Regions from separate parts of the Enterobacter sp. JH25 genome, predicted to be linked through region 3. Evidence: predicted binding sites of a transcription regulator. Region 3 holds the regulator's gene; each other region holds the start of a gene.
The links. Region 3 encodes PurR, which represses purine synthesis genes. Its sites were predicted from a motif close to CANGCAAACGTTTGCNTG; they were not measured.

Region 1: a site for PurR is predicted at 1,317-1,334, ahead of gltS (sodium/glutamate symporter). Genes of this name have one in related genera too.
Region 2: a site for PurR is predicted at 2,022-2,039, ahead of L2Y28_RS04700 (nucleoside-specific channel-forming protein Tsx). Genes of this name have one in related genera too.
Region 4: a site for PurR is predicted at 1,673-1,690, ahead of purT (formate-dependent phosphoribosylglycinamide formyltransferase). Genes of this name have one in related genera too.

The regions. Positions count from the first base shown of each region.
Region 1 covers NZ_CP091319.1:104,988-108,099, forward strand. The annotation lists gene xanP (xanthine/proton symporter XanP) at 1-1,265, opposite strand, end outside; gene gltS (sodium/glutamate symporter) at 1,491-2,693, shown strand; gene recG (ATP-dependent DNA helicase RecG) at 2,697-3,112, opposite strand, start outside.
Region 2 covers NZ_CP091319.1:990,731-993,842, forward strand. The annotation lists gene secF (protein translocase subunit SecF) at 1-729, shown strand, start outside; partial or broken gene L2Y28_RS04695 (DNA-binding transcriptional regulator) at 800-910, shown strand; gene L2Y28_RS04700 (nucleoside-specific channel-forming protein Tsx) at 999-1,883, opposite strand; gene L2Y28_RS04705 (DUF3251 domain-containing protein) at 2,152-2,691, opposite strand; gene nrdR (transcriptional regulator NrdR) at 2,844-3,112, shown strand, end outside.
Region 3 covers NZ_CP091319.1:1,898,623-1,901,734, forward strand. The annotation lists gene punR (DNA-binding transcriptional activator PunR) at 56-967, shown strand; gene purR (HTH-type transcriptional repressor PurR) at 983-2,008, opposite strand; gene L2Y28_RS09075 (YnhF family membrane protein) at 2,306-2,395, shown strand; gene L2Y28_RS09080 (MFS transporter) at 2,556-3,112, shown strand, end outside.
Region 4 covers NZ_CP091319.1:2,691,981-2,695,092, reverse strand. The annotation lists gene L2Y28_RS12960 (hypothetical protein) at 1-399, shown strand, start outside; gene purT (formate-dependent phosphoribosylglycinamide formyltransferase) at 461-1,639, opposite strand; gene L2Y28_RS12950 (tellurite resistance TerB family protein) at 1,811-2,461, shown strand; gene ptrB (oligopeptidase B) at 2,537-3,112, shown strand, end outside.

The sequences.
Region 1 (3,112 bases), 1.8 Mb from region 3:
ACGCCAAGTCCTACGGCGAGAGACAGCGCAATAATCATGATTGCGCGGCGGTTCAGCGGCTCGCGGGAGACGATACGCACGCCGGAGGCCGCGATGGTACCGAACATGACCAGCGTCGCGCCGCCCAGGACCGGCTCAGGGATGTGCTGCACAAACCCGCTTACCGCCGGGAACAGGCCGAGGACCACCAGCATCAGCGCCACCACGAAGCCCACGTAGCGGCTGGCCACGCCGGTCAACTGGATCACGCCATTGTTCTGGCCGAAGCAGGAGTTCGGGAATGTGTTGAACACCGCCGAGACAAACGAGTTCAGTCCGTTCGCCAGCACGCCGCCTTTCAGACGTTTCATGTACAGCGGGCCGGAGACCGGCTGCTCGGACACGTCGGAGGTGGCAGTGATATCGCCAATGGTTTCCAGCGAGGTGATCATAAAGACCAGCATCAGTGGCAGGAGCAGACTCCAGTCAATGCCCAGGCCGTAGTAGAGCGGCGTTGGCACGGTAATCAACGCGCTGTTGGTTGGGGTGGTGTTTTCCGGCAGCATGCCCAGCGCCCACGCCAGCAGGTAACCGGCCGCCATGGCGATCACCAGCGAAGCCACGCGCAGGTACGGGTTACGCTGGCGGTTAAGCAGAATAATGATCGCCAGCACCACGCCTGCCAGCAGCAGGTTTTTCGGCGCGCCGAAGGTATGGTCGCTCATTGCCGCGTAGCCGCCCCCGATGGAGGTCAGACCCACCTGAATCAGCGACAGGCCGATAATCATCACCACCACGCCGGAGACCAGCGGGGTGATCACCCGGCGCGCAAGGTGCAGAACGCGGGAGATTATCATCTCTGTGCAGCTTGCCAGCATCAGGGTGCCGAATAGCGCCGCCATCATCGTCGGGACATCTGCGCCGCCGGTTTTCAGTGCCGTACCGCCCATGATCAGCGGCGCCACAAAGTTAAAGCTGGTGCCCTGAATCGACAGCAACCCCGAACCCACCGGACCCCAGGCTTTAATTTGAATGATGGAGGCTACACCGGAAGCGAACAGAGACATACTGATGATGTGTTGCGTATCCTGCGCCGGTAACCCCAGCGCCTGACAAATCAGCAGAGCCGGCGTGATGACCGCAACGAACATCGCCAGCAGATGCTGGCAGGCGGCAAACAGGGTTTGAGGCAGCGGGGGACGATCTTCAAGGCGGTAAATCAGTTCACTGTTTTGCTTCTGCGCAATCGGTTGCGCATCAGCAGACTCCAGAGTGTTAACAGACATCGGCGGCAATCCCACGGTGGAAAAGCGGGCATTTTAGCTGACCACCTGGTAAAAGCAAACGATTGCCGGCAAAAAAAAGAGAGAAAATCTGCCGGTGTGAGCAGGTTTTCTACAACGAACAGGAAAAAAAAATTACACTTTTCGCGCCGGCGGCTCATGACGAGCATCACCCGGCCCAGGATAACGCCGCGTGTGTATGGAACACGCGCATAACAGGAGCCTTTTATGATTCATCTCGATACGTTGTCGACCCTTGTTGCCGCAACGCTGGTTCTTCTGCTTGGTCGCAAGCTGGTACACAGTGTTTCCTTTCTGAAAAAGTACACCATTCCTGAACCTGTCGCCGGTGGATTGCTGGTGGCGCTTGCCCTGCTGGTGCTGAAAAAAAGCATGGGCTGGGAAATTGATTTTGATATGTCCCTGAAAGATCCGTTGATGCTGGCCTTCTTTGCCACTATCGGCCTGAACGCTAACCTCGCAAGCCTGCGTTCAGGCGGCAAGGTGCTGGGCGTGTTTCTGATTGTTGTGGTGGGCCTGCTGCTGATGCAAAACGCCATCGGCATCGGTATGGCGTCGCTGCTGGGGTTGGATCCGCTGATGGGTCTGCTGGCGGGGTCGATTACCCTGTCAGGTGGTCACGGAACGGGCGCGGCGTGGAGCAAGCTGTTCATCGAACGCTATGGCTTTGAAAACGCAACGGAAGTGGCTATGGCCTGCGCGACCTTTGGCCTGGTGCTTGGCGGGCTGATTGGCGGCCCGGTGGCGCGCTATCTGGTGAAACATTCCACTACGCCGGAAGGCAGACCAGACGATGAAATGGTGCCGACCGCGTTCGAAAAACCGGACGTTGGTCGCAGCATCACCTCGCTGGTGATGATTGAAACCATCGCCATGATTGCCATCTGCCTCACCGTGGGCAAAATCGTTGCGCAATGGCTGGCGGGAACGGCTTTCGAACTGCCAACCTTTGTCTGCGTGCTGTTTATCGGGGTGATCCTGAGCAACGGTCTGGCGCAGATGGGCTTCTACCGCGTCTTCGAACGCGCGGTGTCCGTGCTGGGGAACGTCAGCCTGTCGCTGTTCCTGGCGATGGCGCTGATGAGCCTCAAGCTGTGGGAACTGGCCTCGCTGGCGCTGCCGATGGTGGCGATCCTGGTGGTACAGGCCGTGTTTATGGCGCTGTATGCCATCTTTGTTACCTGGCGCATGATGGGCAAAAACTATGATGCGGCGGTACTGGCTGCGGGTCACTGTGGATTTGGTCTGGGAGCGACACCAACGGCCATCGCGAATATGCAGGCGATCACCGAACGGTTCGGCCCGTCGCACATGGCGTTTCTGGTGGTGCCGATGGTGGGCGCATTCTTCATTGATATCGTCAACGCGCTGGTCATTAAGCTCTACCTGATGCTGCCGATGTTTGGCTGACCGTCAGGCGTTGGAATACCGCTCGGTTTCCGGCATCCAGCGTTCAATTAACGCTGCCGCCTGTTCGGGGTAGCGTTCATGAATATGACGCGCAAGGCGTTGTACTTCGGGGATCATGGCCTGATCGCGCAGCAAATCCGCCACTTTAAATTCGGCGTTACCCGTCTGACGTGTGCCCAGCAGTTCACCCGGGCCGCGGATCTCCAGATCTTTTTGCGCAATGACGAAGCCGTCATTGCTGTCGCGTAATACCTGCAAACGCATCTGCGCGGTTTTCGACAGCGGGGCTTTGTAGAGCAGCACGCAGTGAGAGGCGATCGCGCCACGGCCCACGCGGCCTCGTAGCTGGTGGAGCTGCGCCAGGCCCAGACGCTCCGGGTTCTCAATAATCATCAGGCTGGAGTTCGGCACATCCACGC
Region 2 (3,112 bases), 910 kb from region 3:
GAGCCGTTGCTACAGAACTTCGGCAGCAGCCGCGACATCATGGTGCGTATGCCGCCGGTACACGATGCCAACGGCAGCCAGGAGCTGGGCAGCAAGGTCGTTCAGGTTATTAACGAAACGACCAGCCAGGATGCAACGGTTAAGCGTATTGAGTTTGTCGGCCCGAGCGTTGGTGCTGACCTGGCGCAGACCGGTGCGATGGCGCTGCTGGTGGCGCTGATCTCGATTCTGATTTACGTCGGTTTCCGCTTTGAGTGGCGACTGGCGGCAGGCGTGGTTATCGCTCTGGCGCACGACGTGGTGATCACCATGGGCATACTGTCTCTCTTCCACATTGAGATTGACCTGACGATTGTGGCATCCCTGATGTCCGTTATCGGTTACTCACTGAACGACAGTATCGTGGTATCTGACCGTATTCGTGAAAACTTCCGTAAGATCCGTCGCGGCACGCCGTACGAAATCTTTAACGTGTCGTTGACCCAGACGCTGCACCGTACGTTGATCACCTCCGGCACCACCCTGATGGTGATCCTGATGCTGTTCCTGTTCGGTGGCCCGGTGCTGGAAGGCTTCTCGCTGACCATGCTGATCGGTGTGTCTATCGGTACGGCCTCGTCTATCTACGTCGCGTCCGCGCTGGCGCTGAAGCTGGGCATGAAGCGCGAGCATCTGATCCAGCAGAAAGTCGAGAAAGAAGGGGCGGATCAGCCGTCCATTCTGCCGTAAGAGTCTTATGCGGTATCGAAATCCCGGCCTGCTGGCCGGGATTTTTTTTGTCTATTCCTGACAGTATGCATATCGCTGCTTCCGGCTCGACAGGTGCCTCAATATTGTGCAGACGGAGAGACGCTTTAGCGAAAGTGCGGACAGAGCTCTGGCAGATTTTTTGCGGAAGGTGAAGCAGTAAAAAGCCGGGTGGCGGCTACGCCTTACCCGGCCTACATTCGGATCGTAGGCCCGGCAAGCGCAGCGCCGCCGGGCGAAGTCCGCACAGGTTAGAAGTTGTAACCCACGACCAGGTAACCACCCCAACCGGTAGAGCGAACGCTGAAGTCGCCGTTGCCGAAGTTCAGGCTGGCGTCGTCGTTCCACTGGCCACCGTTGTGCCAGTAACGCGCAACAACAGAGTAGTGCCAGTGATCGTAGTTCAGCGCCAGGATGTGGCTGGAGGCGATGGAGTTACTGGTACGAGCATGCTTCCCGTTGTTGTCATAGAAGTTATCGTCGCCCAGGTCTGAACCCCAGTCAAAGTTGGTGAAGCCGATATAGCTCAGGTTACCGCCCCACAGCTGAGTGATTGGCACAAAGTATTTCACTTTGAAACGGTAGCCATCCCACTCGTTCTCATTTGATGCGCCATAGTTCTGCCACTGGTATTTCGCATACACGTTCAGTGACAGGCTCATTGGCAGGCCGGTTTCGATGTCAGTACCCAGACCCATATACCAGGTGCTCTGTTCCTGAGAATCGTTGCGACCCATGTCATAGATGTAGTTGTTCGCGAAGTACCACTCTTTGAACGGACCAAACGCCAGGCTGGTTCCGGTCAGTTTGTCGATAGAGAAACGCGGTTCGATTTCCATGAACAGCGGGGAGCCATTGTTCCAGATACCTTTCGCATCGGAGTTACCGCCGAAGAATACCGGCAGATCGACGTAGCCGTAGAAATCAAACCAGTCTTTCTTGGCAAACGCTTCGTATTCCAGGTAGGTATCGTTGCGGATCTGCGGCCCGAAACGGGTGTGGTAGCTGCCTACCACGTTAACGCTCTGGTGCCACCAGTCGGAGAGATATTGTGGTTTGTCGTTTTCCGCTGCGTTAACAGTGAAAGAGGAGGACAGTGCCAGCACGGCGCCAGCTGCGAGTAATGTTTTTTTCATAATCATGCCACTGATTGAAATTCCCTTCCGGGAGTGAAAAATGCGCGAATTGCGTTTCTAAATATTTCGTGTTTCTGCGGAGCCTATTATAGGAATCCTTGCTCACAAAAATATGTGTTGTTTCACATATCTCTCACATACGTAATCGATTGCGTTCACGTTTGCGTACTTTAAACGGCCGGGATTGTAGCGGCAATCATTTATGTTGCCAATCCATACGAAATGTAAATGTTAGCGGAGTGACATTTCACTCCGCTAAAAGGGCGGGTTATTGCGCGGCAGGTTGAATGTCGTGAATGCGGATAAAGCCCAACTGTTCTGGCGTCAGTCCGCTCAGCTGGAGCGGGATATCAACATCGCTCGGTGCCAGCGTGCTGGCGGGGGCGGTGAAGAGCTGATTCTTCACATTCACCTCCTGATAGCTCTCCGTGGTGCCCTGAATCTGGCCCCACTCTACGGTGCCGCTGAAGGCGGGAAGCGGATCGTTGGATTCACCCTGAATGCGTAATGTTGCGCGCGTACCATCGGCATTCGCTGCAACATTCACCAGAGACATCCTTAGCGTGCCAATCTGGCTGTTCAGACGCGCGGGCGTGTTTGCGCCCGGCAATAAATAAACGCCATTGCTGGATTTGGCATTCAGCGCGTTCTGCTGGGTGATCTTCACGGTTTCTTTATTAAGTTTGTCCATCGCCACATTGAGCGTATTCACGCTTTGTTTCATCTCGCGAACTTCACTTTGCTGTGCGCAGGCGCTGAGCGTGAACAGGCTCCCAACCAGCACTATTTTCAGGTAACGTCTTGTCATTGCGTTTAATTCCTTGAAATCACACATTGCTGCAATGGTAGACAGGATAGTGGCGTCAGGCATAGATCCTTTGTCTCAAAAAGCTCTTCCTTTGTTGTCGGGCCAGTTCAGGGTAAAATAGAAATCAGTTAACCAGATAACAGGGACATCGTATGCATTGCCCATTTTGCTCCGCTGTGGATACCAAAGTCATCGACTCACGTCTTGTAGGCGAAGGGTCTTCCGTGCGTCGTCGTCGGCAGTGTCTGGTGTGCAACGAGCGTTTTACCACCTTCGAGGTGGCAGAGCTGGTAATGCCGCGCGTGGTAAAAAGTAACGATGTGCGCGAACCGTTCAATGAAGAAAAACTGCGTAGCGGGATGCTCAAGGCGCTGGAAAAACGGCCCGTCAGCTCCGATGACGTCGAAATGGCGTTAAATCA
Region 3 (3,112 bases):
GGCTTGTGAAACGCTAATATTTGGTGGGTGCATTCAAAAAATTTGCAGGCTAAAGATGTGGTCAGATTATTCCCTTGAAGTGGTTGATGCCGTGGCGCGTAACGGCAGCTTTACCGGTGCCGCCCAGGAGTTGCACCGCGTTCCCTCGGCTATCAGCTATACGGTGCGCCAGCTGGAAGCGTGGCTGGCAGTCCCGCTGTTCGAGCGGCGTCATCGCGACGTGGAGCTCACGCCTGCCGGCGCGTGGTTTTTGAAGGAAGGTCGGTCTGTTATCAAAAAAATGCAGATCACCCGTGAGCAGTGCCAGCAGATCGCCAACGGCTGGCGCGGGCATCTCGCTATCGCGGTGGATAACATCGTTAAGCCGGAGCGGACCCGGCAGATGATCGTCGATTTCTATCGTCATTTTTCCGACGTCGAACTGCGTGTGTCGCAGGAAGTGTTCAACGGCGTATGGGATGCGCTGGCGGACGGCAGGGCGGAGATGGCGATTGGTGCAACCCAGGCGATCCCGGTTGGCGGGCGCTACGCGTTTCGCGACATGGGCATGCTGAGCTGGACCTGCGTGGTCGCGCGCGATCACCCGCTGGCGGCGCTGGACGGGCCGCTGAGTGATGACACCTTACGCAACTGGCCCTCGCTGGTGCTGGAAGATACCTCCCGCTCGCTGCCCAAGCGCATTACCTGGCTGCTGGATAATCAGCGCCGCGTGGTTGCGCCGGACTGGGAGTCGTCAGCCACCTGTCTGAGCGCGGGGCTGTGCGTTGGCATGGTGCCGGTGCATTTTGCGCGCCCGCGCATCGACGCGGGAGAGTGGGTGGCTCTGACGCTGGAAAACCCTTTCCCGGATGCTGCATGCTGTCTGACGTGGCAGCAAAACGACGTCTCGCCCGCCATGGCCTGGCTGCTGGATTATCTGGGAGACAGCGAAACGCTGAACCGGGAGTGGTTGCGGGGACCAGCGTAGCTGGCCCCGTAGAGATTAACGTCGGTAGTCGCGGAACGGACCGTCGGCAACGGAACGGCGTTCAATCAGGCGCGGGTGGACTTCAATGGACTGGGACTGTTCTCGCTTGTTGACGATCCTGTCCATCAGCATATTGAAGGCCGTTTCACCCAGCGAATCTTTCGGCTGGTGAATGGTGGTCAGCGCCGGGGTAAAGAAACGGGCGTTGCGCACGTTGTCATAGCCGATCACCGAGATGTCCTGCGGAACGCGCAGGCCGAGTTCATCCGCCGCGCAGAGCGCGCCCATTGCCATGATATCGCCGCCGCAGAACACAGCGGTAGGGCGATGCGGCTGGGAGACGATCTGCTGCATGGCGCGATAGCCCGACTCCGGCTCGAAATCGCCCTGGACAATCCAGTTTTCTGGCACGGTAATCAGCGCCTCTTCCATCGCTTTCATGAAACCGGCCAGACGGCCAGCACCGGTGTTACGCTCCAGCGGGCCCGGGATCACGCCAATTTCACGATGCCCGCGTTCTACCAGATAACGCCCGGCCATGTAGCCGCCTTCAAAGGCGTTATCAATAACAGAGTCGGTGAAGTCTGCGCGCGCCTCGCCCCAGTCCATCACTACCATCGGAATGTGGCGATACTCTTCCAGCATGGAAAGCACCGACTCAGGGTATTCAGAACACATGACCAGCAGGCCGTCGACGCGCTTTTGCGCCATCATCGACAGGTAAGCGCGCTGTTTTTCAATGTTGTTCCACGCGTTGCCCAGAATCAGGGTATAGCCTTTCTGAAAGCAGTTTTTTTCAACGGCTTCGATGATTTCAGCAAAGTAAGCCGCTTCACTGCTGGTGGCCAGCAGGCCAATCGATTTGGTGTGATTAACCTTCAGGCTACGGGCGACCGCACTTGGCGAGTAGTGCAGTTCTTTGATTGCCGCCCAAACGGCATTACGCGTCTCTTCTGCGACGAAACGCGTTTTGTTAATAACATGTGATACGGTTGTAGTGGAAACGTTTGCGCGTTTTGCTACGTCTTTAATTGTTGCCATTAAATGTCACTCCAGACCATATCCTAAGCTCCTGAAAAAATTGAAGGTAAACGTTTGCCTTCTCTCACCCTTATTACGCAAACATGAGTTGCGACACGCCGGGAAAACGACACAGGACGTCAGGAGGGGGTCAGTGGCCGGTACGCTAATAAATTTAGCGTGGAATTTTGTCCTATCTTGATGAAAAGGGGAAGAGGTAAAGTGGATATCCGTTTAAATCCTGGAAGATTTTTGACCTGAACTGTGTAAAAATGAGCAAGCTCACTTTTCGTAGGGTGAATAAAAGGAGAAAAATTGATGAGTACCGATCTGAAGTTTTCGCTGTTTACCACCATTGTTGTTCTTGCCCTGATTGTTGCGGGTGGTTTAACCGCTGCGCTGCACTGATTTAGGTGGAGGGAGAGTCTTCTCCCTCCCTTGCCGCTATTGTTACCTCTCCGGCAAAAATCTTTTGCCAAAATGTTAACTTCTCATTTTTTGTGATTGATGTCATGCTTTTGCCTTCTTAGTCTGTGCCGGGTAACGGCACGGTATCCGGAGTCTTTTCATGAAAATCAATTTTCCCCTGCTGGCCCTGGCGATTGGCGCCTTTGGGATTGGCACCACTGAATTCTCCCCGATGGGGTTATTGCCTGTTATCGCCCGGGGTGTGGACGTCTCTATCCCTGCGGCCGGTATGTTGATTAGCGCCTATGCGATCGGCGTGATGGTGGGCGCACCGCTGATGACGCTGCTGCTTTCGCACCGCGCGCGACGCAATGCGCTGATTTTCCTGATGGCAATTTTTACTCTCGGAAATGTGCTTTCCGCGATTTCGCCGGATTACACCACGCTGATGCTTTCCCGTATTCTGACCAGCCTGAACCACGGCGCTTTCTTCGGGCTGGGCTCGGTTGTTGCCGCAAGCGTAGTGCCAAAACATAAGCAGGCCAGCGCGGTAGCCACTATGTTTATGGGCCTCACCATCGCTAATATCGGCGGCGTTCCCGCTGCCACCTGGCTCGGAGAAGCCATCGGCTGGCGTATGTCTTTCCTCGCAACCGCCGGACTGGGCGTGGTCGCGATGGTCGCGCTGTTCTTCTCGCTGCCGAAAGGAAGTGCGGG
Region 4 (3,112 bases), 790 kb from region 3:
TCTCTGGGCGCAAAGAGTGCCGGGTATCGGTGGCTGGCTCTGGCATTTGCGGCGGATGCGGTAAAATATGCCCAGGGGGAGCAACTGGTAGCTTATTCAGACAAAAACAAATTTTGTATTACTGCGCTTTCCTCCATGAAGACAGCTATCCCAAAAAAACTTACCTGGTGTAACTGGAGTAATCCCCTTTATCCTGCGGGGATGGCGGCTTTATTCTGCGTGTTATCCCTCATTGCCTATCGTATCAGTTTCCTGGCGCAAAACGATCCGCCAGCAATCTGGGAACTGATTGCGAGCATAATCATTCCCTTCGTTATTTTTATAGGCCTCGGTAGTTTTGTTTTCATCTCGAAAACGAATGAAGCCCACGAGGACATGGAATACGAATGGAAGCGATAGAAACGAAACAACGTTAATCATGCTATGTGGCTGGTCGCTTACTTGACCAGCCTTTAGTTATTTACCCTGTCACTTTCACCGCAGTGGCCGCTTTTTTCGCTCTCGCGACGGCTTCGTCCACGTTTTCCCCGGTCGCTAATGCCACGCCCAGACGACGGCTTCCGTCGATCTCCGGTTTGCCGAACAGCCGAACCTGCAAGCCTGCGCCTACCGCACCTTCGACGTTATCAAAGGTGACATTCTGGCTGGTCAGCTGCGGCAGGATCACCGCCGAGGCTGCCGGGCCGTACTGACGGATGCCGCCAACCGGCAGGCCGAGGAAAGCACGTACGTGCAGCGCGAACTCAGAGAGATCCTGCGAAATCAGCGTGACCATCCCGGTATCGTGCGGGCGAGGGGAGACTTCACTGAAGATCACCTCGTCGCCGCAAACAAACAATTCCACGCCGAACAGGCCGTAGCCGCCCAGCGCCAGCACCGTTTTGCGGGCGATCTCCTGCGCGCGTGCCAGCGCCAGCGCGCTCATTCGCTGCGGCTGCCAGGATTCGCGATAATCGCCGTCTTCCTGGCGATGACCAATCGGGTCGCAGAAATAAACACCGTCCACGGCGCTGACGGTGAGCAGGGTAATTTCAAAATCAAACTTCACCACGCCTTCTACGATGACGCGCCCGGCACCGGCACGGCCGCCCTGCTGGGCATAGTCCCAGGCTTTGTCCAGCGTGCTGCTGTCGCGGATAAAGCTCTGCCCTTTGCCGGAGGAGCTCATTACCGGCTTAATGATGCACGGGTAGCCAATCTCCTCTACGGCCTGGAGAAACGCAGCTTTATCCCCGGCAAAACGGTAGCTGGAGGTCGGGAGCTGTAATTCTTCTGCCGCCAGGCGACGAATGCCTTCCCGGTTCATGGTCAGTTTTGCCGCTGTGGCACAGGGCACCACGCGCTGGCCTTCCTGTTCAAGGGCAACCAACATCTCAGTGGCAATGGCCTCAATTTCAGGTACCACGAAATCCGGTTTTTCGTCGGCAATTAACGCCCGCAGGGCATTACCGTCAAGCATATCGATGACGTGCGAGCGATGCGCGACGTGCATGGCGGGCGCATTCGCATAACGGTCCACCGCAATCACTTCCACACCCAAACGCTGGCATTCAATGGCCACTTCTTTACCCAGTTCACCCGATCCCAACAGCATAACGCGCGTCGCGGCAGGACGCAGCGCGGTTCCTAAACGAGTCATAAAAATCCCCCTGAAAAAGATGCGGGCAGTATAAACGAAAACGTTTGCGTCTGTCTTGTATGGGGATAACCGGACACGGGGGAAATTTGCGCTTCTTTAGCACTGACAGACATTTCCTGACACCCGCTCGCTTAGGCTGTGAAGGTTACGCACTGTTACGTGAGGAAAAATATGTCAGGCTGGATGAATCAACTGCAATCCCTGTTGGGACAAAAAGGCTCGTCGTCCGGCGAGCAGGGTCTGAGCAAGCTGCTTGTGCCGGGTGCGCTCGGCGGGCTGGCCGGTTTGCTGGTTGCCAATAAATCATCGCGGAAACTGCTTACCAAATACGGTACCGGCGCGCTGCTGGCGGGCGGAGGGGCTATTGCAGGCTCCGTCTTATGGAACAAATACAAAGACAAGGTGCGCAACGCGCATCAGGATGAACCGCAGTACGGGAAGCAGGTTTCGCCGTTAGATTTACGCACCGAGCGTCTGATCCTCGCCCTGGTCTTTGCAGCCAAGAGCGACGGGCATATTGATGCCAGTGAACGTGCCGCAATTGAACAGCAGATGCGGGAAGCGGGCGTTGAGGAGCAGGGCAGGGCGCTGGTGGCGCAGGCCATCGAACAGCCGCTCGATCCGCAGCGTCTGGCGCAAAGCGTGAAAAACGAAGAAGAGGCGCTGGAACTCTATTTTCTGAGCTGTGCTGCCATCGATATCGATCACTTTATGGAGCGCAGCTACCTGAACGCCCTGGGTGATGCGCTGAAGATCCCACAGGACGTTCGTGAGGGAATTGAGCAGGATATTCAGCAGCAGAAGCAGACCCTCGCGGGCTAGAAGGCCATGTTTCGCTTGCATCATACGCGTGTTTTGCCAACCTTATAGGATGTAAAACGAAAAAGTAAGAATGCCATGCCTCCAAAAGCCCGACGTACTCCTTATGCGATCACCACGCATGGCGATACGCGTATCGATAACTACTACTGGCTGCGGGACGATTCTCGTTCCCGGCCAGAGGTGCTCGACTATCTGCACGAGGAAAACGACTATGGCCGCCAGGTCATGGCCAGCCAGCAGGCGCTTCAGGATCAGCTCCTGAACGAAATGGTGCAGCGTATCCCCCAGCGTGATGTCTCTGCCCCGTGGTGCAAAAACGGTTATCGCTATCGCCATATTTATGAGCCGGGAAACGAATATCCCATCTACCAGCGCCAGTCTGTGCTAAGCGCCGAGTGGGACGAATGGGAGATCCTGCTGGATGCTAACAAACGTGCTGCCCACAGTGAGTTTTATACGCTGGGCGGCATGTCCATTTCCCCCGATAACGCCATTATGGCGCTGGCTGAGGATTACCTCTCCCGCCGCCAGTACGGTTTGCGTTTCCGCAATCTTGAAACGGGAAACTGGTATCCCGAAATGCTGGATAATGTCTCCCCCGATTTCGTCTGGGGTAACGATTCAGAAACGGTCTACTACGTTAAAAAGCAT